3 regions of the Streptomyces sp. B8-7 genome follow, and region 3 is predicted to be linked to each of the others. Evidence: riboswitches for the same ligand, from Rfam matches in the RefSeq annotation. Region 3 holds a riboswitch; each other region holds the start of a gene.

Region 1 (7,369 bases), on a different contig from region 3:
TGGGCGACGTACTGCCGCATGGGGTAGGCGAGCGCCACCACCAGCGAGCAGACCACCAGGGCGAGCAGCGCGGCCCGGCCGGTCAGCCGGGAGCGGCGGGCCTGGCGGCGGGTCTGGGAACGGTAGACGCGGGCCGCGGTCTGCTCGCCGAGCAGTCGCAGCCTGGTCGTGGTGGAGAACCGGTCCCGGTCCTTCACGGCCATGTGTGCCCGCCTCCCGTTCACGCGCGTACGTCCCCGCACACGGTACGGGACCGGGTACGGGGACGTACGGACGACGCCTCGTCGGGGCTGCGGCTCAGCCCTTGAAGCGGGGGAACGCCGAGCGGCCGGCGTACACCGCGGCGTCGTCGAGGATCTCCTCGATGCGCAGCAGCTGGTTGTACTTGGCGACGCGCTCGGAGCGGGCCGGGGCGCCGGTCTTGATCTGGCCGCAGTTGGTGGCGACGGCCAGGTCGGCGATGGTGACGTCCTCGGTCTCGCCGGAGCGGTGGGACATCATGCACTTGTAGCCGTTGCGCTGGGCGAGCTCGACGGCGTCCAGGGTCTCGGTGAGCGAGCCGATCTGGTTCACCTTGACCAGCAGCGCGTTGGCGGCACCGTCGTCGATGCCGCGCTGCAGCCGCTCGGGGTTGGTGACGAACAGGTCGTCGCCGACCAGCTGGACCTTGTCGCCGAGCCGGTCGGTGATGACCTTCCAGCCGGCCCAGTCGTCCTCGAACAGCGGGTCCTCGATGGAGACGAGCGGGTAGGCCGCCACGAGCTCCTCGTAGTACTCCGTCATCTCCGCGGCGGAGCGCTCCTTGCCCTCGAAGACGTACTTGCCCTCCTTGTAGAACTCGGAGGCGGCGACGTCGAGCGCCAGCGCGATCTGCTCGCCGGGCACGTAGCCGGCCTGCTTGACGGCCTCCAGGATGAGGTCCAGCGCCTCGCGGTTGGAGCCCAGGTTGGGGGCGAAGCCGCCCTCGTCGCCGAGGCCGGTGGACAGGCCCTTGGACTTCAGGACGGCCTTGAGGGTGTGGTAGACCTCGGCGCCCCAGCGCAGGGCCTCGGAGAAGGACTCCGCGCCGATCGGGGCGATCATGAACTCCTGGATGTCCACGTTGGAGTCGGCGTGCGAGCCGCCGTTCAGGATGTTCATCATCGGCACCGGCAGCAGGTGCGCGTTGGGGCCGCCCAGGTAGCGGAACAGCGGCAGGTCGCTGGCCTCGGACGCGGCGTGGGCGACGGCGAGCGAGACGCCGAGGATGGCGTTGGCGCCGAGGGAGCCCTTGTTGTCGGTGGCGTCCAGGTCGAACATGGCCTGGTCGATCAGGCGCTGCTCGGTGGCGTCGTAGCCGACGAGCTCCGGTCCGATCTGCTCGATGACGGCGAGGACGGCCTTCTCGACGCCCTTGCCGAGGTAGCGGTTCGAGTCGCCGTCGCGGAGCTCGATGGCCTCGAAGGCGCCCGTGGAGGCGCCGGACGGAACGGCGGCACGACCCGTGCTGCCGTCGTCGAGGCCGACCTCGACCTCGACCGTGGGGTTGCCTCGGGAGTCCAGGATTTCCCGGGCTACGACGACGTCGATGGACGGCACGAGCATCTCCTTCATGGATGTGACGCGGTGGGCAGGCCGCGGGTGTGGCTCTGCGAGACGAGCCTAACCGGCTCCGGGGGATCGGCCAGCCGATGGCTCATCACGTGGACGGAACCGAGCGTAAATTGTTTCCTAACGGAACAAAAGCGGGGCGGGGTGCCGTCCTGAACGGACCGGAAACCGACCCGGACGGACCGGCGCGGCGGAGGCGGCCGCCGGGGACCGGCCCGGACCCGACCGCGGAGCGGCCGGGGGCGGCCGCCGGACACCGTCCCGCACGGACCGGAGCCCGCAGGACCGGGGCCCGCACGGATCGGAGCCGGCAGGACCGGGGCCCGCACAGACCGGAGTGCGCACGGATCACGGCCGGGCCGGATCAGGGCACGCACAGATCAGGGCCCGGCAGGATCGGGGCACGCGCGGACCAGGGCCCGGCCGGATCGGGGCACGCGCGGACCAGGGCCCGGCCGGGGTGCGCCGGAGGCGCGCCGGGACGCACCCCGCCCCGGCGCGTACGGGGGGACACGCGCCGGGGCGGGAGCTTGGGGGGGAGAGGCGGGGAGCCTCGGCGGAGGTGGGGGCCTCCGGACGGGACGGGCCGCCGCGCCCTACTTCAGGTGCAGCTGCTGGCCCGGGTAGATGAAGTCCGCGTCGTCGATGATGTCCTTGTTCAGCCGGAACAGCTTCTGCCAGCCGCCGTCGACGTCGTGCTCCGCGGCGATCTCGCTGAGGGTGTCGCCCTTGACGACCTTGTACTCGCCGTCGCCCTTCTTGACCTTCTTGCCGGTCGGGGTGGTGACGGTCTTCTTCGTCCGCTGCGGGGCGGCCTGCTGCGCCGGGCGCTCCTGGGAGCGGGAGACGCCGGGCTGCTCGGCCGAACGGCTGGTGGTGTCGGCGCTCGGCTGCGAGGGGGCGGCCGCGGCGGAGCCGCCGTCGTTCGCGGCGCCCGACAGGCCGACGCCGCAGACCGGCCAGGCACCCTTGCCCTGACCCGCCAGGACCTTCTCGGCGATCTCGATCTGCTGGGCCTTGCTGGCCTGGTTCGCGCTGGCGGCGTACTGGGTGCCGCCGTACGCGGCCCAGGTGGAGGCGGAGAACTGCAGGCCGCCGTAGTAGCCGTTGCCGGTGTTGATGGACCAGTTGCCGCCGGACTCGCACTGGGCGACGGCGTCCCACTCGGAGGCGGTGGCGGCGGAGGCGTTGCCGGCCGCGACCAGCGGGGCGGCGACGGCGGCGCCGGCCACGCCGGCGACGGCGATGGCACGGGTGGAGCGCTGGAGGGCGGACGGACGACGGTGCTTGCCCTTGCCGGAGAACAGCATGGAGGATCCCCTCACCGACGCCTGCGAGGTGAGCTGTCGGGTTCGGGCCGGTTGAGTTGCCCGGCCGCGCGCTCCTGGGCGCGCGGCTTCACCCCAAGCCGGTTCCGGCGTCGAGTCACCCCAACCGCCGGGCCCGGCACTTACCTTGGGTCCCCCGCTCCTGCCTACGGCGCATGACGCGACGACTGTTCCCGGGCGGCCGCTGGCAGGATTCGGCGTTGCGGCCGTCGGGGCTCGTGTTGGCGAGCGGTGATGACGGTAGACACGCGATCGGCGGAATTTCAAAGACGATCAGGGCCTCTGAGACTCATCCCACACTTTCACCAAAACGGACATTCACCAACGAACCATGCGTGAACTCCCGCTACTTTTCACCCGATTCGCCCCCGACCGCGAGCGTCTGACCGGGGACGATGAGGTCCGGGTCGGTACCGACCGTCTCCCGGTTCCCGTCGTACAGCGCGCGCCATCCGCCGTCGAGGTCAAGGGAGTCGGCGATGCCCGAGAGGCTGTCGCCCTCCCGGACGACGTACTCGCCGTCGGCGGCGCCGAGGGCGGCGGGGCCGCCGGAGGCGTCCCGGCCCTCGGAACCGGCCGCACGGCCGCCGCCCGCCCCCTCCTCGGCGACGGCGCCGCGATGCCGTCCGGTGCCGGGCTGGAACGGATCGGCCGAAGAGGCGCCGTTCGGGGTGGACTTGTCCGAGTTGTCCGCTGGGCCGCCGACGCCCGCAGGGGCGTCGCCGGCCTCCTCGCCCGTGAGGGCAGGAGAGGAGCCGGGGGTGGCGCCCGCGCCGGCCGACGGGTCAAGGGCGTCCGATGTGTCCGACTTGGCGCTGTCGGGCGAGTCGCCCGGCCCTGAAGCTCCGGACGCCGGGCCGCCACCCGGGCCGGACTCGCCGGACGCGCCGCGGGAATCGGACTCCTCGGACGGTCCGGATGTCTCGGACGATGCAGCCGAATCCGGCGACTTGGGTGATACGGAGGAGTCGGGCGTAACCGGCGAAGTAGATTTTCCGGTCGGCCCGGAGTGGCCGGACCCGTCCTCCGCGACGCCGGTGTCGACGTCCGCCGGTGCCGCGTCCTCGCCGAGCCCCGCGAGCGGACCGCAGGCCGGCCACGCCGACACGCCCTGGTCGGCCAGGACACGCTCGGCCACGGCTATCTGCTGCCGGCGGCTGGCCTGGTCCGGGCCCGGGGCGTACTCCAGCCCGCCGTAGCTCACCCAGTCCAGCTGGCTCAGCTTCAGGCCGCCGTACTGGCCGTACCCGCTGTTCGCGCTCCACGCCCCGCCGGTCTCGCAGTCCGCCACCCGGTCCCAGGTCGTACCGTCCGCCGCGCTCGCGCCGGAGGCGCCGAGCAGCGGGATCGCGATCGCGGAGCCGGTCACTCCGGCCGCGACGAGGAGAGCCGGAGCCTGGCGGGGGCGACGGTGCCGACCGTTCCCGGAGAGCATGCGGTGGCCTTTCGAGCGACGACAGGGACCGGCGCGGCGTGTGCTGCGAGGCGCCGCGCTGATGGGTGAACGTATCGGCAGACGATCACTTGTCACAAGTTCATGCCGTGCAGATCACGTAAAGATCACAGAACTGAGTGACTGTCACGTTCATGCCCGTCAGGTCCCCTCCTCGGCGGGCGGGGTACGGACCCGGAGGGGCGGAACGCCGCACGGGCCACGGCCGGGGCGTGCGGGGCCGGGGCGGGCGGGGCACGGGGCCGGGGCGGGCCGTCCCCGGGCGGGCCCCGGGCGGGCCCGCCTCAGGCGGGTGGGGTGAACTCGACCGGGAGGGTGCGCAGCCCGCGCATGATGAGCCCGCCGCGCCAGCGCAACTCGGCCGGTTCCACCGCGAGTCGCAGGTCCGGCAGCCGGGTCAGCAGCGTCGCCAGCGCGGTGTGCCCCTCCAGCCGGGCCAGTGGCGCACCGAGGCAGTAGTGGATGCCGTGCCCGTAACCGAGGTGCTGGTTGTCGCGGCGCGACAGGTCCAGCGTGTCCGGGTCGGCGAACCGCTCCGGGTCCCGGTCCGCCGCGGCCAGCACGACCAGCACGGGGTCGCCGGGCGCGATGTGCTGCCCGCCGACGGTCAGCGGCCGGGTCGCGAACCGCCAGGTGGCCAGCTCCACCGGGCCGTCGTAGCGCAGCAGTTCCTCCACTCCGGTCTCCAGCAGCGCGGTCTCCCCCGCGGCGAGGGAGTCCTGCAGCCGTGCCCGCTGCCCGGGGTGGGTGAGCAGGGCGTACGTGCCGTTGCCGATGAGGTTGACGGTGGTCTCGAACCCTGCGAACAGCAGGATGAACGCCATGGCCGCCGCCTCGTTCTCGGTGAGGTGCTCACCGTGGTCCGAGGCCCGGATGAGGCCGGAGATGAGGTCCTCGCCCGCCTGCGGGGTGTCCGGCAGCGCCTGCCGTTTGCGGTGGATCAGCTCGGCCAGGTAGCCGCGCATCTTCTTCACCGACCGGGCGACGCCGCCGCGCGGCCCGCCCCCGTGCCGGATCATCATCCCCGCCCAGTCCCGGAAGTCGTCCTGGTCCTCCCGGGGTACGCCGAGCATGTCGCAGATGGCGTAGATGGGCAGCGGGAAGGCGAACTCGTGGATGAGGTCGGCCGAGCCGCGTTCCGCGAACCCGTCGATCAGCAGGTCGGTCAGCTCCTGCACCCGGGGGGCGAACTCCGCGACCCGGCGGGGGGTGAACGCCTTGCTCACCAGCCGCCGCAGCCGGGTGTGGTCGGGCGGGTCGATGTTGAGCAGATGCGTCATCAGCTCCGCCTTGCGCTCCCCGGGGATGCCGGTCCTGCCCCTGGCGTGCGCCGGCTCGTCGTGGTGCTCGGGGTTCTTGGACAGCCGGCTGTCGGCGAGCGCCTGCCTGGCATCGGCGTAGCGGGTGACCAGCCAGGCCTCCACCCCGCTGGGCAGCCGTGTCCGGTGCACGGGCGCGTGCTCGCGGAGCCAGGCGTAGGCGGGGTAGGGGTCGGAGGCGAACTCCCAGGTGAAGAGCTCGGGGGCGGTGCCGCCGGGGACACCCGTGCCGGAGGTGCCCTCGGCGGCGGGACCGGCTCCGGTGGTGCCGCCGGGAGCAGCACTGCCGGACGGAGCGGGGGCCGCGGTGTCGGGGGCCGCGGTGTCGGGGGCCGCGGTGTCGGGGGCGGGGCCGTCGGTGGTGATGCCGTCGGAGGTGATGCCGTCGGAGGTGATGCCGTCGGAGGTGGTGCCGTCGGGGGTGGTGCCGTCGGGGGTGGTGCCGTCGGGGGTGGTGCCGTCGGGGGTGGGCTGGGGCTGGTTGGTCACCGGCCGACGGTACCGGGTCGGGGACGGTACACCCGGACGGGCACCGGACCGCCCGGCCCCGGAGCACCCCGGTCCCGTGCCGTCCCCGTCAGGCGTCCCGGCCCGGCCCCCGACGCCGCACCCGGGTCAGCTCCTCGCCCCGGGGACAGCCCCTCGCCCCGGGGGGCGCGGCCGTCCGCCGTCCCGATCCGCCGCCCCGACGGGCGACACCGTGACGCCCTAACCCGCGCCGCCTCAATCCGCCGCCTCAGTCCCCCGTCTCAGTCCCCCGTCTCAGTCCGCCGCCTCAGTCCGCCGCCTCGGACGGGCCGCCCGTCGCCGCCTCCTGCTCGCGTATCGCGTCCCGGTAGACGCGCGCCGCCGCTCTCAGCGCCGCCTCCGGGTCCACCCCCTCGGACTCGGCGCGCACCGCGAGGGCCAGGAGGTCGTAGCCGATGCCCTCGGCGCGCGGCAGCGGCACGTCCAGGTCCGCCGTGCGCGCCCGGGAGGCCAGTTTCGCGGCCAGCGCGAGGCCCGGCTGGTGCAGTGGTATGCCCTCGGTCACGGAGGAGCGGCGCTTCTCCTCGGCCTTGGTGCGCAGCCAGTGCGCCTTCACCTCCTCGGGCGTCGTGGCGGTCTCGTCCCCGAAGACGTGGGGGTGCCGGTGGACGAGCTTGGCCACGATGCCGCCCGCCACGTCGTCGACGGAGAACGGCGCATCGGGGTGCTCCTCGGCGATCCGCGCGTGGAAGACCACCTGCAGCAGGACGTCCCCGAGTTCCTCGCGCAGGGCGTCGCGGTCGCCCTCCTCGATCGCCTCGACGAGTTCGTACGCCTCCTCTATGCCGTACTTCGCCAGTCCCTCGTGGGTCTGCCGGGACGACCACGGGCAGGCGGCGCGGATGCGGTCCATGACCTGCACGAGGTCGAGGAGGCGGGCGCCGGGCAGGTCGTAGGAGGCGGGCAGCAGCTCCAGCTCCGGCATCCGCACCCGGCCGGAACCGGCGAGACGGGCCAGGCCGTCGGTGAGGGCCGGCTCGCCCTCGCCGGTCGCCACGACGACCACGGTGCGCCCTCCGGTGCACGCGGCCACCAGCTCCTCGGCGGTGGGCGACGCCTCGGTCACGGCCGCCCCCGCCTCGCGCAGATAGGGCAGCTGCGGATGGGCGCCGTCCGCGCACAGGACCCGGTCCGCGGTACGCAGGGCCTGC
Region 2 (7,369 bases), on a different contig from region 3:
GGCCACGTCGAAGGACACGGAGTGGATGCGGCCCGCGGTGCCGGCGGCGTCGGTGAGCGCCTGGAGGACCGCGCCGGTGCGGTCCACCTGGCGCACCTTCAGGAAGAAGGACTGCGAGGCCTGGTAGCCCTTCAGCCGGGAGGCGCCGTCCTGGTACTCGTAGACCGGGGCGAGGGACACGCTCTCGGTGCGCATGTCGCGTTCGGCGACGCCCTGCTCCCTGGCCGCCCGCAGCAGCGCGGCGGCGGCCTTGCTCTGGGCGTCCAGCGCCGTCTGGGGTGTCGCGGCGACCGCCTCGACACCGGCCCCGACGACGGCGAGGTCGGGTTCCGTCGCGGCGCTTCCCTCACCGGTCACGGTGACGGCCGCGACGCCGGGCTCCTGGACGGCGGCCGGCGCGGGCAGCGCGAGGGCGGCGGGAGCGGCGAGCGCCGGGGCGCCGAGGGCGAGCAGGGCGAGGGCCAGGGCGGTGGTGGCGCGGGACAGCACGGCGGGGGTGCGTGCGAGCGGCATGCGGGGGTCCTTCCGGTGGGCGGGGGGTGTCGCCGTCATCCCAGCACCGCGGCCGTGCCGTCGTCCGGCACCACTCCCGCACCGTCACCTCTCTGGTGGAGCGCGGGCGTTGCGGCGCGGCCCGCGCCCCTGCGCGCAGCGCGGCCCCCCTGCGCGGCCCGCTGTCAGGCCACGGCGTCGATGCGGAGCCTGATGTCGTCGGGGCTCAGCGCGCCCTTGGCCGTGACGTTGTCGCCGGAGGACTCACCGCGCAGGCGGCGGCCGATCCAGGGGACCAGGTACTCGCGGGCCCAGTGGACGTCGTCGCGACGGACCTCCAGGGTGCCGCGGGGCGGCAGCGGGGGCCAGGGCTGCTCGGGGTCCGCGGGGATCTCGACGCCGAGGGCCTGCCCGGCGCGCAGCGCCACCCGGGTGTGGCCCTCGGGCGAGAGGTGCAGCCGGTCGTGGTCCCAGGCCCTGCGGTCCTGTACGGACTTCAGCGACCACAGGTCCAGCACGGGGCAGCGGTACCGGTCGGCGATCGCCCGTACGTGCCCGTTGTAGGTGGCGATCTTCCCGCGCAGGTGCTTGAGGAGGGGGACGCCCCGGGTGTCGAAGCCGGTGGTCACCAGCACCGTGCCGGCCCGCTCGGTCAGCGCGGCCACGGCCCGCTCGAACCGCTCGGCGACGTCGTCGGGGTCGGTGCCGGGCCGGATGATGTCGTTGCCGCCCGCGCAGAACGAGACCAGGTCCGGGGCGAGTTCCGCGGCGCGCGGCACCTGGTCGGCCACGATCTGGTCCAGCAGTTTGCCGCGTACGGCGAGGTTGGTGTAGTCGAAGTCGCCCTCGGGCCGCCGGTCGGCGAGCAGCACCGCGAACCGGTCGGCCCAGCCGACGAACGCCCCGTCGGGGCCCGGGTCGCCGACGCCTTCGGTGAAGCTGTCCCCCACCGCCACGTACGACCCGATCACTGATCTGTTGTCGTTCTTCGCATCGTCTGCCACGTCGGACCATGATTCCCCCTCGAATGTGACCTACGCGACCGTAGGCAGGGGTTGACGGGCGGTGAGATAGACCACTGGTCAAGTCTTGGCATCTGCGGAATAGGGTCCGCGCACGGGCGGTCCGCGCGGCGGGCGGTCCGCATACGGGTGGCCCGCGGGGGGTGTTCGGGTGCGCCGAAGGCCGGACCCGGGGATCGGGGTCCGGCCTTCGGCGGCGGGTGCAGGGCGTCAGCCGAGGGACACGCCGTGCGAGCGGAGGTACGCGACCGGGTCCACGTCCGAGCCGTAGTCGGGGGTGGTCCGGATCTCGAAGTGCAGGTGCGGGCCGGTGACGTTGCCGGTCGCGCCGGAGAGGCCGACCTGCTGACCGGCGGCCACGCTCTGGCCGGCCGAGACGGACAGCGAGGACAGGTGGGCGTACTGGGCGTAGTAGCCGTCGGCCAGCCTGATGACGACCTGGTTGCCGTACGCGCCGCCCCAGCCCGCGGAGACCACGGTGCCCGTGCCCACGGCCTTCAGCGGGGTACCGGTCGGCACGACGAGGTCGACACCGGTGTGGTAGCCGCTGGACCACATGCTGCCCGCCACGTGGTAGGCGGTGCCGACACCGGCACCGGCGACGGGGGCGGCGTAGCCGCTCGCCGCGGTGGTGGCGGTCTGCACGGCGTCCGTGGAGGACTGCTGTGCGGAGGACTCCTGCGCGGGGGCCGCGGCGGGCTTCGGCGCGGCCGCGGACGACTTCGACGCGGTGGACGGCTTGGCGGCCCCGGACGACGCGGTAGAGCCGGAGGACTTCGAGGAGCCGGAGGACGTCGCGGGCTTCGGCGCCCGGGCGGTGGCCGGGGTGTGGGCCGCGGCCGCCTTCTTGCCGAGGGTGAGCTTCAGGCCCGGATGGATCAGCGACGGGTCGGCGCCGACAGCCTCGCGGTTGTCCTGGTAGAGCTTGTGCCAGCCGCCGCGGACGTGGTGCTCGTCGGCGATCTTCGACAGGCAGTCGCCGCTCTTGACGGTGTAGAGGTGCGTGGCCTTCTGGGCGGCGGCCGGCTTCTGGGCGGCCTTGGTCTGCGTGGTCACCGACTGGACGGCCGACTGCGGAGCGGCCTGCCCGGGCGCGGCGACGGCGACCGCGGCGCCCAGCAGCGGGAGGGCGAGTGCGGCGCTGCCGGTGCCGGCGACGACGAGAGAACGGCTGAGGCGCTGAGCGGCCTTGGGACGGCGGTGCTTACCCTTCACGGGCATGGGGGATTCCTCTCCGGCGCCTGCGAGGTGAGCTGTCGGGTGCGGACTGGAGATGTCCGGCCGCGCCGGGGCGCGGCTTTACCCCAAGCCGTTCCGGAGACCGGAACAGGCGTTTGTACCTGTGGGTCCCCCGCTCCTGCCGTACACGGGTGGGTTTGCGCGGGCTCCGGTCGGCGGCAGGATTAGGCGTCCGTCCGGATCGGTTGGGAACGTAAGCGACCAAGACGCAAACGGACAAGCAAGAGGTTCCAGGCGAAGCGTCGGTTCTTGATCCTTACAGGTGGTTCACGGTCACCCTGCGTGCAATGCGGACGCCCCGCGTTCCCCGAATCCCCTTGAAAGGCTGACTGATTACGTGAGCATGACGGGCGACTCACCGTCACGGATATGACGCTCCTCACGTGACACGTCTCCAGGTTTCTTTATTCCAGAGCGAGTTGGAATGAAGACACTAATTCGGACAGAAGCCCCAGAAGGCATTGAGAAGGAGGACTCACACATTGAGTCCGCTTGCCCCACCAAAGCGACACCACTCGACGAACCGGCCCACGCTCAGGCGGCAAGAGTCCGATTCCCGCACTTCATCCGTTGAGCACCTTTCGTCACACGACAGGCAATACATCCCCCCCCGGGGCGCCCCGCCCCTCCACACCCCTCCACACCTCTCCGCCCGCTCCGGATGTCTCCGGATGTCTCCGGATGTCTCACATTCCTCCTCATTCCTCCTCATTCCCCCCACCCGCGCGCCCCCCACGCACCCCCACGCCCTCCCACGCACCCCCCAAGGCACCCCCACCCGGCCGTCCGTCCACCGGCCCTCCCGCGCAGGGGCTCGCGGAATCGGGCCGAGAGCCCGGGCGTGAGAGCCCGGGCCTGAGAGGCGCCACGGGGGACACCGGCGCGCGCCGCGGGCGCACGCCGGGCCGTGCGGTCAGCGCCCGGGAGCCCCGGGCCCGACGGCATGGACGACCGGTGGCCCCGGGAAGCCATGTCGTATCGTCAGACCGTGCCCGTCGACGAGCCGCGCCGACGGGGCCCTACCGGGAGGGAGCCCCCGTGACGCAGCAGGTCCCGTCGACCGAACCCGAGCTGGCCGGCGTGCGTAATTTCCGCGACGTGGGCGGACTGCCGACGGTCGACGGACGCCGGGTGCGCCACGGCGTGCTGTTCCGCAGCGGCCACCTGGCCCACGCGACCTCCGACGACGCGGCGTTCCTCTCCTCCCTGGGCCTGCACACGATCTTCGACTTCCGCAACGCCGCCGACCAGAAGCTGGAGGGCCCGGACGTCGACCTGCCGGGCGTGCGCAACCTGAACCTTCCGCTGAGCGACCCGGCCGACGGCGCCGAGTTCTGGAGGATGGTCCGCGACGGCGATCTCGCGCAGCTGCGCTCCGTCCTCGCGGACGGCAGGGCCGCGGGCCGCATGATCGCGTCGTACCGCATGATCGTCGTGGAGCGCACCGGTGAGCACTCGCGGGTGCTGCACGCCCTCGCCGAGGACAGCGTGCCCGCCCTGATGCACTGTGCCGCGGGCAAGGACCGCGCCGGACTGTCGATCGCGGTGACGCTGCTCGCGATCGGCGTCGAGCAGGACGCGATCCTCGCCGACTACCTGGAGTCCAACGCCACCCACCGCCGCTACAAGGTGCGCCGCAACGGCGATGCGGCCGCCGCCTACTCCCCCGAGGTCATGGATCTGCTCAGCCCGCTGTTCGACGCGCGCGCCGAGTACCTCACCGCGGCGATGGAGACCATCGAGCAGACCTGGGGCGGGGTCGACGCCTATCTGGAGCAGGGGCTCGGGGTGACACCCGAGACCCGGGAGCGGCTGCGGGACCGCCTGCTGGACTGAGCCGGCCCGAAGCGCCGGCCCCGCGCCCGCCCCCTCTGCCCCGTCCCGGAGCCCGCCCGGGGCCGGGTCAGTCCGCGCCCACGGCGAACAGCAGGTACAGGAACCCGGCGAACAGGTGCCCGGCGGCGATGTAGATCAGCAGCCGCACCCAGAGCGTGCGGGGGAACTTCTGTTCGATGTCACTCATGGTGTGTCTCCCGTCGGCGGCCCCAGGCACAGCGAGGCCGTGGGACTCTGCAACAGCGTGTGGACGAAGAGCAGGTCGACGCCGCCGGGGTCCTCGGCGGCGATGCGGTGCGGGGTCAGCGAGTCGAAGTGCGCGCTGTCGCCGGGCCCCAGACGGTGCGCGGCGTCACCGAGGTCGAGCCGCAGCCGCCCGCCGAGGACGTGCAGCCACTCCTCGCCGGGATGCACACGCACGATGTCGCCCTGGGAGCCGCGCGGTACGTGCACCCGCAGAGCCTGCATCCCGCGGCCGGGCGCGCCGGCCTGCCAGTACGTCCAGCCGCCCGCCCGGGTCGGCTCCATGCCGGCGGCCCGCACGACGGCGTCCCGGTCGGCGACCCTCTCACCGAGCAGCTCGGAGACGGTCGTACCGTAGACGCGGGCGAGCGCGAGCAGCATCGGCAGCGACGGCTGGCGCTGCCCGGTCTCCAGCCGGGACAGGTGCGCCGGCGACAGCCCGGCGGTGCGCGCCGCGGCCTCCAGAGTGAGCGACGCCCGGCGGCGCAGGGCGCGCAGCTGTGGGGCCACCGCGGGAAGGCCGGGGACCGCGGGAGAGTCGGCGACCGCGGGAGAGTCGGCGACCGCGGGAGAGTCGGCGACCGCGGGAGAGTCGGGGGACGCGGGAGAGTCGGGGGACGCGGTCCCGTCGGCCGCGGCGGGCGGGACGGGCCCGGTCTCGGAAGGGCTCATGCCCTCCATTCAGCCGCAGCCGTTGCCCCCGGGGCAAGTTTCTTGCCTGAGGGGCAAACCCGGCTCCTCCCGCGCAGCACTCCGGCCCGAGGGTGCTCAGCGCTGGGCCACCGCCTGCTTCACCAGCGTCCTGCCGAACTCCCACATCAGCCCGCCTCCGCTGTGGGCGTCGTCCATGACCTCGGTGAAGGCGTCCACGAAGCGGTCCACCTCCCGCTCCCCGATGACCAGCGGCGGAATGAGCTTGATCACCTCCAGATGGTCCCCGGACACCTGGGTGAGGATCCGGTGCCGCCGGAGCAGGGGTACGACCACCATCTGTGCGAACAGGCCCTTGCGGGCCGCCTGGAGCATGGCCCAGCGGCTGCGCAGCTTCAGCGACCTGGGCCGTCCGAACTCGATGCCGATCATCAGACCCCGGCCGCGCACGTCGGCGAGCAGCTCGTAGCGGTCCACCAGGGCGGCGAGCCGCGCCTTCAGCAGGTCGCCGGTGGCCCGCGCGTTCGCGACGATCTGCTCGTTCTCCATCACGGACAGCACGGCCAGGCCCGCCGCCATGGCCTGGGCGTTGGATCCGAAGCTCGCGGAGTGGACCAGGACCCGGTCCATGGACGAGTAGACCTGCTTGAAGATCCAGTCCTTGCCGAGGGTCGCGCCCACCGGCACGTATCCCCCGGACAGCGCTTTGGCCACACACACCAGGTCCGGCTCCACACCCTCCTCGTGCTGGTAGGCGTAGAAGTCGCCGGTGCGGCCGAGACCGGTCTGCACCTCGTCGGCGATCAGCAGCGCCTTGTGCCGGTGCAGCAGATCCTGTGCGGCACGCAGGTGGCCGGGCGGGGCCTCGTGCACGCCCTTGCCCTGGATGGGCTCGACGATCAGGGCGGCCACGTCCCCCTTGCGCAGTTCCCCGGCCAGCGCGTCGAGGTCTCCGAGGGGGACGGCGGTGTCCGGCAGCAGCGGGGCGAAGCCCTCACGGAAGCCGCTCTCACCGTTGACGGACAGGGAGCCCGTGGTCAGGCCGTGGAAGGCGTGGTCCCAGTAGAGCACCCGTGGCCTGCCGGTGGCGCGGCGGGCGAACTTCAGCGCGGTCTCCACCGCCTCGGTGCCGCTGTTGCCGAAGAACACCCGGTCCAGGTGCGGGCTGTGCGCGAGCAGCCGCTCGGCCAGCAGGCCGGGCAGCGGCTGGCAGTCGAAGCGGGTGAGGTCGGCGAGGCCGGCGTCGAGCACGTCGTGGAGCGCCCGCCGGACCACCGGGTGGTGCCGGCCCAGGCCCATCACCCCGAACCCGGCGAGCATGTCCAGGTAGTCGTCCCCGGCCGCGTCCCAGAAGTAGGCGCCCTCGGCCCGCTCGTACACCTTGTCGAAACCGATGGTGTGCAGCATCCGCGGAAGCTGGTGGTTGAGGTATCTGCCGTGCAGCTCATAGCGCTCGGCGCCGCGCTCGGCGAGCAGTCTGCCGAGGTCGAACTGCCCTGCTCCCGGTGACTGCGCCGCGGGTTCGGCGGTGCTCATACCGTCTCCTCGTCCGTGCCGTCGCCGCCGTCCGGGGCCGCGTCCGCCTCATCCCGGGCCGCACCCCGGCCCCTCGGGCCACCGGGAGCGGCGGCGGGCGCGCCGGGCGGGCCGGATCCGTCGAACCCGCCGGCCCCGTCGACCGTCCCCGGACCACCGGAACCGGTCCCGGACCCCGTACCGGCGCCGGCGGCCGAGGCCAGACCCGCCCCGACGGCTCCGGCGATCTCGACCGGGGTCAGCCCGATGTCCGCCAGCACCTCGCCCCGTTTGGCGTGCGCGAGGAACTGCTCGGGGATGCCGAACCGCCGTACGGGTACGTCGACCCCGGCGTCGCCCAGCGCCAGGGC
Region 3 (7,369 bases):
GGTAGCCGCCGCGCCAGGTCAGCAGCCGGCGCTTCTCCGGGCGGCCCAGCGAGCGCCAGTACTGCAGGCACATCTTCACCGCGACCTCGACCGACACCGAGCCGGAGTCGGAGAGGAACACGTGCTCCAGCCCGTCGGGGGTGATCTCGACCAGGCGCCCGGCCAGCCGGACGGCGGGCTCGTGGGTGAGCCCGCCGAACATCACATGGCTCATCCGGCCGAGCTGGCCGGTCACCGCCTCGTCGAGCACCGGGTGCCGGTAGCCGTGGACCGCCGCCCACCAGGACGACATGCCGTCCACCAGCTCGCCCGCCCCGTCCGCGAGCCGCAGCCGCACCCCGCTCGCGGACTCCACGACGAGCGGCCGCGCCGTGCCGGGCATCGGACCGTACGGATGCCAGACGTGCCGCCGGTCCAGTTCCAGCAGCTCCGGCACGTCCAGCAGCTCCGGCACGTCCAGCGGCTCCGGCACGCTCGGCTCAGGCATTGGGCGCGAGGTCCGTTCCGGCACCGCGGCGGCGGACGGCGACCAGGTCGGTACGCGCCTCACCCACGGCCGGGGCCGGGGCGGCAGGTGCCGAAGCGGCCGGGGCCGGGGCGGCCGTACCGCACACGCCGCCTCCCTCGTGCGAGCCGCAGCCGCCGCCCGCCGTAGCCGCCGTACGGCCGGCGTCCTCGGGCGAGCCGCAGCCGCCGCCCCCGTGGGAGCCGCACCCCCCGGCGGCGCGGTGCTCCGGCAGGGTCACCTCGTCGGAGCCCTCCACCTCGAAGCCCGCGTCCGCGATCATCTCCAGGTCGGCCCTGCCGGCCTGGCCCTCGCTGGTGAGGTAGTCGCCCAGGAAGATCGAGTTGGCCAGGTGCAGCGCCAGCGGCTGCATCGACCGCAGGTGCACCTCGCGGCCGCCCGCGATCCGGACCTCCACGTCCGGGCAGACGAACCGGACCATCGCCAGAATCCGCAGGCAGCGCTGCGGAGTGAGGTGCCACTCCTTGGCCAGCGGGGTGCCCTCGAACGGGATGAGGAAGTTGACCGGCACCGAGTCCGGGTCCAGTTCGCGCAGCGCGTACACCACGTCGACGAGGTCCTCGTCGGACTCGCCCATGCCCGCGATCAGGCCCGAGCAGGCCGACAGGCCCGCCGCGTGCGCCTTCTGCACCGTGTCGACGCGGTCGGCGTAGGTGTGTGTGGTCGTGATGTCCCCGTACGTCCCCTCGGACGTGTTGAGGTTGTGGTTGTAGGCGTCCGCGCCCGCCTCGCGCAGCCGGTCGGCCTGGCCGTCGGAGAGCAGGCCCAGACAGGCGCACACCTCGACGCCCTCGTTCTGCTCCTTGATCGCCTTGATCGTGTCCGAGACCCGGTCCACGTCGCGGTCGGTCGGACCGCGCCCGCTGGCCACCAGGCAGACCCGCTTCGCACCCCCCGCGAGGCCCGCCGCGGCCGCCTCGGAGGCCTCCTCGGGCTTGAGCCAGGTGTACTTGAGGATCCCCGCCTGGGAACCGAGGCGCTGTGAGCAGTACGAGCAGTCCTCCGGACACAGGCCGGACTTGAGGTTGACCAGGTAGTTCAGTTTGACGCGCCGCCCGAACCAGTGCCGCCGCACCCGGCCCGCCGCGGCCACCACGTCCAGCAGCTCGTCGTCGGAGGTGGCCAGCACCGCGAGCGCTTCCCCGCGGGTCGGCAGCTCGCGCCGAAGCCCCTTGTCCACCAGCGTGTTCAGCAGATCCATGAGATCCGATCCTGTCGTACGGAACCACCCGCGGCCAAGGAGGCTTCGTACAACGAAGCCGCTTCACCGTGTGGGTATCGCCACACCCCCGGTGGCGATTCGTCCCGCTAGTGTCGGTCAGCCGCCCACACCTACCGCGGAGGACCCATGGCGTTCAGCTGGATCGACGAGCAGGCGCGGCTGCGCCGCCGCGCCGGGCTCGTACGGACTCTGCGCCCGCGCCCCGTCCGGTCGCCCCTGCTGGACCTCGCCAGCAACGACTACCTCGGCCTCGCCCGGCACCCCGAGGTGGTGGCGGGGGCGGCGGACTCCGCCCGGGCCTGGGGCGGCGGCGCGACCGGCTCCCGCCTGGTCACCGGCACCACCGAGCTGCACGCCGAGCTCGAACGCGAGCTGGCCGGCTTCTGCGGCTTCGAGGCGGCGCTGGTCCTCTCCTCCGGCTACGCCGCCAATCTCGCCGCGGTCACCGCACTGGCCCCGCACGGCTCGCTGATCGTCTCCGACGCGGGAAACCACGCCTCGCTCATCGACGGCTGCCGGCTGGCCCGCGGCACCACCCAGGTCGTCGGCCACGCCGACCCGGACGCGGTCCGCAAGGCGCTCGGCGGGCACGACGGTCCGGCGGTCGCCGTGTCCGACACGGTCTTCTCCGTCGACGGCGACGCGGCCCCGCTGGCCGCGCTCGCCGAGGCCTGCCGCGCGCACGGCGCCGGACTCGTCCTGGACGACGCGCACGGCCTCGGCGTCCTCGGGGACGGGGGCCGCGGTGCGCCGTACGCGGCGGGCCTGGCCGGCGCCGACGACGTGGTCGTCACGGTCACCCTGTCGAAGTCGCTGGGCAGCCAGGGCGGCGCCGTGCTGGGGCCCGCCCGCGTCGTCGAGCACCTCGTCAACACGGCCCGGACCTTCATCTTCGACACCGGACTGGCCCCGGCCGCGGCGGGTGCCGCGCTGGCGGCGCTGGGGCTGCTGCGGCGCGAGCCGGGGCGGGCGGCGCGGGCCCGGGAGGTGGCGGCCGAGCTTCACGCCCGGCTGACCGCCGACGGCCACGAGGCGGTACGCCCGGACGCGGCCGTGGTCTCGGTGCGTGCCCCCTCCCCGGAGCAGGCCGTGCGCTGGGCCGCCGACTGCCGCGCCGCCGGCGTGGCCGTGGGCTGCTTCCGGCCCCCGTCCGTGCCGGACGGCGTCTCCCGGCTGCGGCTGACCGCCCGCGCCGACCTGTCCGGGGCGGAGATCGCACGCGCGGTGCGGGTGATCGGCCGGACGCGGCCGTGACACGGCGCATCACACCCGGGTTGTGGAACCGGTCCGTCGTCATGCGCCGCTCGTCATATGCCGTCTGACGGTTGCCTTGTGCGGGTTGCCTTGCGCGGCTTGCCTTTCGTGGGCTGCCTTTCGCAGGCCGCCCGTTGCGGGCCGCCCTCTGCCGGCCGTCTGCCGGCCTCCGGGATTCACGGACGGCGGACGGAGGGCGGCGGTATTCGCGGAGGTTCGTTTCGGGTCGGATACCGGGGGTCAGCGGAACGAGCCCGTGAATCCCGCCCAGCTCTCGGGGGAGAAGAGCAGCGCGGGTCCGTCGGGCCGCTTGGAGTCGCGCACGGCGAGGCGCCCGGCCCACGGGGCCGTCTCCACGCAGTTGTTCGCACCGGTGCTGTGGCTGCTGCGCCGCCAGCGCGGGACAGGCGGCGGGATGCTGGAAGGAGCGGGCCGGAGCAGTGCGGTCATGGTGCCTCCTTACGCGCCGTCAACTGTTCTGGCGATCAGGTCCAGTGAGTCCTCGGGGGACAGGGCGAGTTCCTGAAGGGTGGCGAAGGCCTCGGTGTAGGCCTCCAGGTCTTCTTTCCGTTCGAGATAGAGGCTACTCGTCATATGGTCAAGAACCACCACGTCCAGATCGGAAGTGCGCGGGAATGAGAAAACAACGAAAGGCCCGGTGACGCCGATATGGGCCCCGGCCGAGAACGGCAGCACCTGGATCCGCACCTGCGGCAGCCGCGCCGCGGCCAGCAGCCCCAGCAGCTGTCCCCGCATCACCTCCGGGCCGCCCACCTGACGGCGCAGCACCGCCTCGTCGAGCACCGCGCTCAGCTCCAGGGGCGGCCGCGCCCGCAGCACGTCCTGCCGGGCCAGCCGCACCTGCACCAGCGCGTCGAGACGTTCGTCCGGCTCCCCGCGCTGGTCACCGACGGTGGCCCGGGTCACCGCACGGGCGTACTCGGGCGTCTGGAGGAGCCCCGGCACGACGGACGTCTCCAGGGTGCGCATCGCCCCGGCCTGCGACTCCAGGCTGATGAAGTCCCGGTAGGCGGGCGGCAGGACCCCGCGGTAGGCGTGCCACCAGTGGTGCCGGCCGACCCCGTCACCGGAGCCCGCGAGGGCCAGCATCACCTCCCGCAGCCCGGTATCGGCAACGCCGTAGACATCCAGCAGTAACCGCACGTCAGCCGGTTTCACGCCACTGGTGCCCGTCTCGATCCGGCTCACCTTCGACTGATGCCAGCCCACCAGACGGGCCGCCTCACCGCTGGTGAGCCCCGTCCGGGCGCGCAGGGCGCGCAGCTCGGCGCCGAGCTTGCGCCGGCGCACCACCGGACCGTGCTGCATGGGCCTACTCCCTACTCCTTCAGAGCCGCCCAAATACGTGCTGCCGTCGCAGAGTTCACCGCTTCGAGCGACAGATATATGCATATCTTGGTGGATCGGCACCATCAGCGGCGCACTGGTGGCAGTCTGGCGGACAAGCACCAGTCCGGGACCGTACTCGAACCATCCGATCCTTGTCGGACCGCGGCCCCGTGGGAAAGGGACGGCGTGGCCATGGCAGATCACCTGGAAGCATCCGTCACGATGCCGAGCGATCCCGCCTCGGTGTCCGCCGCCCGCGCCTACGTCGCCGACACGCTCGTGGAGTGGGGTCTGCCGCCCGACACGGACCTCGCCGACACGATCCGGCTGATCGTGTCCGAGCTCGCCACCAACGCCGTCCAGCACACCTTCGGGCAGTCCCCCACCTTCACCGTGGACATGCGGCTGGAGCGGGACGAGCACCTCAGCATCGGCGTCACCGACAGTCATCCGCGGTTCCCCCGGAGGCTCCCGGCGGCCGTGCAGCAGGACAACGGCCGCGGCCTGGTCATCATCCGCTGGCTGACGGCGGAGTGCGGCGGCAGGCTCCGGGTGCGGCCCACCCGGGAGGGCGGCAAGACCGTCTCCATCGAACTGCCCTGGACCGTCCCCGTCCGGCCGATGCCCACGGCGGGCCTCCAGGAGCCCTGAGGCCCGCGGGTGTCCGGGCGGGGAGCCCGCCCGGACACCGCGCCCCACGGGGAGGTGCGGGGCGCCGGGCGGGTGACGTCGGGCCGGCCCGGCGTCCGGACCGGCCGGGGACGGTCACCTCACCCGGCCGTACCAGACGCTGTTCGTCCAGATCTTCTGGAGCCGCACCACGTCGCCGGACTTGGGGGCGTGCCAGATCCGGCCTTTGCCCGCGTAGATGCCCACGTGGTAGACGTTCGAGCCGGAGTGGAAGAAGACCAGGTCGCCCGCCCGGCGGCGGCCCGCGGAGACGCGGCTGGTCTTGTTGAACTGCTGGGCCGCGGTGCGCGGCAGCCGCTTCCCCGCCTTCTTGTACGAGTAGAGCGTGAGCCCGGAGCAGTCGAAGCGGCGCGGACCCGCGGCGCCGTACAGATACGGGGCGCCCTTCTTCGAGGCGGCGACCTTGAGGGCGGTCGTGGCGGGCGTGGAGGCCGCGGCTCCGGCCGCGGCGCCCGGCACCACCAGGGGGCCGCCCACCGCGACGATGGTGAGTGCCGAGACGGTGCCGGCACGGGCCATGAGGGAGGGGACACGATTCTGCGCGGTCATGCGCAACCCTTCGTCAAACCGCCTGAGAAGGATGACCTGTCGGATTCGGGCTGGCGAAGTAGCCCGGCCGCCCGAGGGCGGCTTCACCCCAAGGTCCGCTCGGAGAACGTGCTCCGGCGGGCCGTCTTGCTCGGGTCCTCCACTCCTGCCGGTCCACTCCTGTCGACCGGTCATCCGGGCGGCGGCAGGACTCGGCGTCCGCCCGGACCGCCCCGCCGCGGTGGCGGGGTCTTGTCGTCAGACAGGGATCTTCACTCACCGGTGTCCGAAAAACCCAATGGAATCGGCGATTTGTGGTGTTGCTCACCGTTCACCCGTTCGGGTGGACACGGGGATGAACCGGGTGTCGCCGGGGCCACCGAACGGCCCCGGACCAGCACCGGAACCCGCTGTGGGGCCGTGGCGGCCGGCCTCTGACGCAACCGTTCGGGTCACGCAAGACGAGCCGTCGATACTCCGACAGAGGGTCCGTCGTTCGGTCCGTTTGACACCCGGTCCGCCGGTTGCGGCGGACCGGGGCGAAGGCGCCGCGAGCGCGCCCCGGAGGCCGCCCTCGCGCGACGTGCGGTGCCGGTGCGTGGTGCGTCCGCTCCCGGCCGGCCCCGGGCCCCGGACGTCTCCGGGCCGGCCGCCCCGGGGACCGCGGGGCCGCCCCGTGCCGCCCGCCCCGCGCCCGGTGCCGGCCCGGTGCCGGGCCGGCACCGGGCCGGTGTGCGGTGGCACACCGGAGGAGGCGCCCCCGGCGCGCCGGGGCCTCGCCGGGGCCTCGGCCGCCAGGGACCGACAGGTTCGGCAGGAGCGAAGGGCACGGAGGCGGGGCACAGGGGCACAGGGGCACGGGGGCACGGGGGCACGGGGAACGAAGGGCGCGGGGGGAACGACGGGCGGAGGCGCCTGCCGCAGGAGACCGGCCGGTTAACGCGCCCGAAACGCGTCGCAACTAGCCTCCCTCCACGCCACCAGGGACTTTGCCCGGGGCAGCGGCAGCCGGGCCCCGCACGGCCCGGAGCGAGGAAGTGAGGTGGGACGTGCAACTGACCCCGCACGAGCAGGAGAGGCTGCTGATCCACGTGGCGGCCGACGTCGCGGAGAAGCGCCGGGCCCGCGGACTCCGCCTCAACCACCCCGAGGCCGTCGCCCTGATCACCTCGCACATCCTCGAAGGCGCCCGCGACGGGCGTACCGTCGCCGAGCTGATGTCCTCCGGGCGCAAGCTGCTGACCCGCGACGACGTCATGGAGGGGATCGCGGAGATGATCCACGACGTGCAGGTCGAGGCGACGTTCCCGGACGGCACCAAGCTCGTCACCGTCCACGACCCGATCGTCTGAGGAGGCGGCGATGATCCCCGGTGAGATCCTCTTCGCGGACGGCCCGGTCCCTCTCAACGAGGGCCGCACGCCGGTCCGGCTGACCGTCCTGAACGCCGCGGACCGGCCCGTCCAGGTCGGCTCCCACTACCACTTCGCGGAGGCCAACCCCGGCCTGGACTTCGACCGGACCGCCGCGCACGGCCGTCGGCTGAACGTCGCCGCGGGCACGGCCGTACGGTTCGAGCCCGGCATTCCCGTCGAGGTGGAGCTGGTCCCGCTCGCCGGGGCGCGGATCGTGCCGGGGCTGCGCGGCGGGACCGGAGGTGCCCTCGATGCCTGAGATCGCCCGCCCCGCCTACGCGGACCTGTTCGGTCCCACCACCGGTGACCGCGTCCGGCTCGCCGACACCGACCTGCTCATCGAGATCGAGGAGGACCGCTGCGGCGGCCCGGGGCGCGCCGGGG

The links. Region 3 has a riboswitch for cyclic di-AMP ahead of AC5K6T_RS19240 (C40 family peptidase). Riboswitches for the same ligand answer to the same signal wherever they lie in the genome.
Region 1: linked by a shared signal. The riboswitch ahead of AC5K6T_RS28845 (transglycosylase family protein) and the one ahead of AC5K6T_RS19240 (C40 family peptidase) in region 3 are both predicted to bind cyclic di-AMP.
Region 2: linked by a shared signal. The riboswitch ahead of AC5K6T_RS11955 (M23 family metallopeptidase) and the one ahead of AC5K6T_RS19240 (C40 family peptidase) in region 3 are both predicted to bind cyclic di-AMP.

Annotation. Positions count from the first base shown of each region.
Region 1 covers NZ_JBYRRL010000006.1:112,545-119,913, forward strand. Annotated here, with positions in the region: gene AC5K6T_RS28835 (FtsB family cell division protein) at 1-203, opposite strand, end outside; gene eno (phosphopyruvate hydratase) at 298-1,584, opposite strand; gene AC5K6T_RS28845 (transglycosylase family protein) at 2,187-2,900, opposite strand; cyclic di-AMP (ydaO/yuaA leader) riboswitch at 2,904-3,082, opposite strand; gene AC5K6T_RS28850 (transglycosylase family protein) at 3,265-4,353, opposite strand; gene AC5K6T_RS28855 (cytochrome P450 family protein) at 4,656-6,056, opposite strand; gene AC5K6T_RS28860 (nucleoside triphosphate pyrophosphohydrolase) at 6,466-7,369, opposite strand, start outside.
Region 2 covers NZ_JBYRRL010000002.1:738,163-745,531, reverse strand. Annotated here, with positions in the region: gene AC5K6T_RS11965 (SIMPL domain-containing protein) at 1-513, opposite strand, end outside; gene AC5K6T_RS11960 (SGNH/GDSL hydrolase family protein) at 678-1,463, opposite strand; gene AC5K6T_RS11955 (M23 family metallopeptidase) at 1,725-2,735, opposite strand; cyclic di-AMP (ydaO/yuaA leader) riboswitch at 2,740-2,897, opposite strand; gene AC5K6T_RS11950 (tyrosine-protein phosphatase) at 3,792-4,589, shown strand; gene AC5K6T_RS11945 (DUF6126 family protein) at 4,657-4,776, opposite strand; gene AC5K6T_RS11940 (helix-turn-helix domain-containing protein) at 4,773-5,504, opposite strand; gene AC5K6T_RS11935 (aspartate aminotransferase family protein) at 5,601-7,019, opposite strand; gene dxs (1-deoxy-D-xylulose-5-phosphate synthase) at 7,016-7,369, opposite strand, start outside.
Region 3 covers NZ_JBYRRL010000003.1:943,144-950,512, reverse strand. Annotated here, with positions in the region: gene AC5K6T_RS19270 (adenosylmethionine--8-amino-7-oxononanoate transaminase) at 1-487, opposite strand, end outside; gene bioB (biotin synthase BioB) at 480-1,727, opposite strand; gene AC5K6T_RS19260 (8-amino-7-oxononanoate synthase) at 1,875-3,002, shown strand; gene AC5K6T_RS19255 (DUF397 domain-containing protein) at 3,243-3,452, opposite strand; gene AC5K6T_RS19250 (helix-turn-helix domain-containing protein) at 3,462-4,331, opposite strand; gene AC5K6T_RS19245 (ATP-binding protein) at 4,545-5,003, shown strand; gene AC5K6T_RS19240 (C40 family peptidase) at 5,118-5,591, opposite strand; cyclic di-AMP (ydaO/yuaA leader) riboswitch at 5,596-5,720, opposite strand; gene AC5K6T_RS19235 (urease subunit gamma) at 6,620-6,922, shown strand; gene AC5K6T_RS19230 (urease subunit beta) at 6,933-7,244, shown strand; gene AC5K6T_RS19225 (urease subunit alpha) at 7,237-7,369, shown strand, end outside.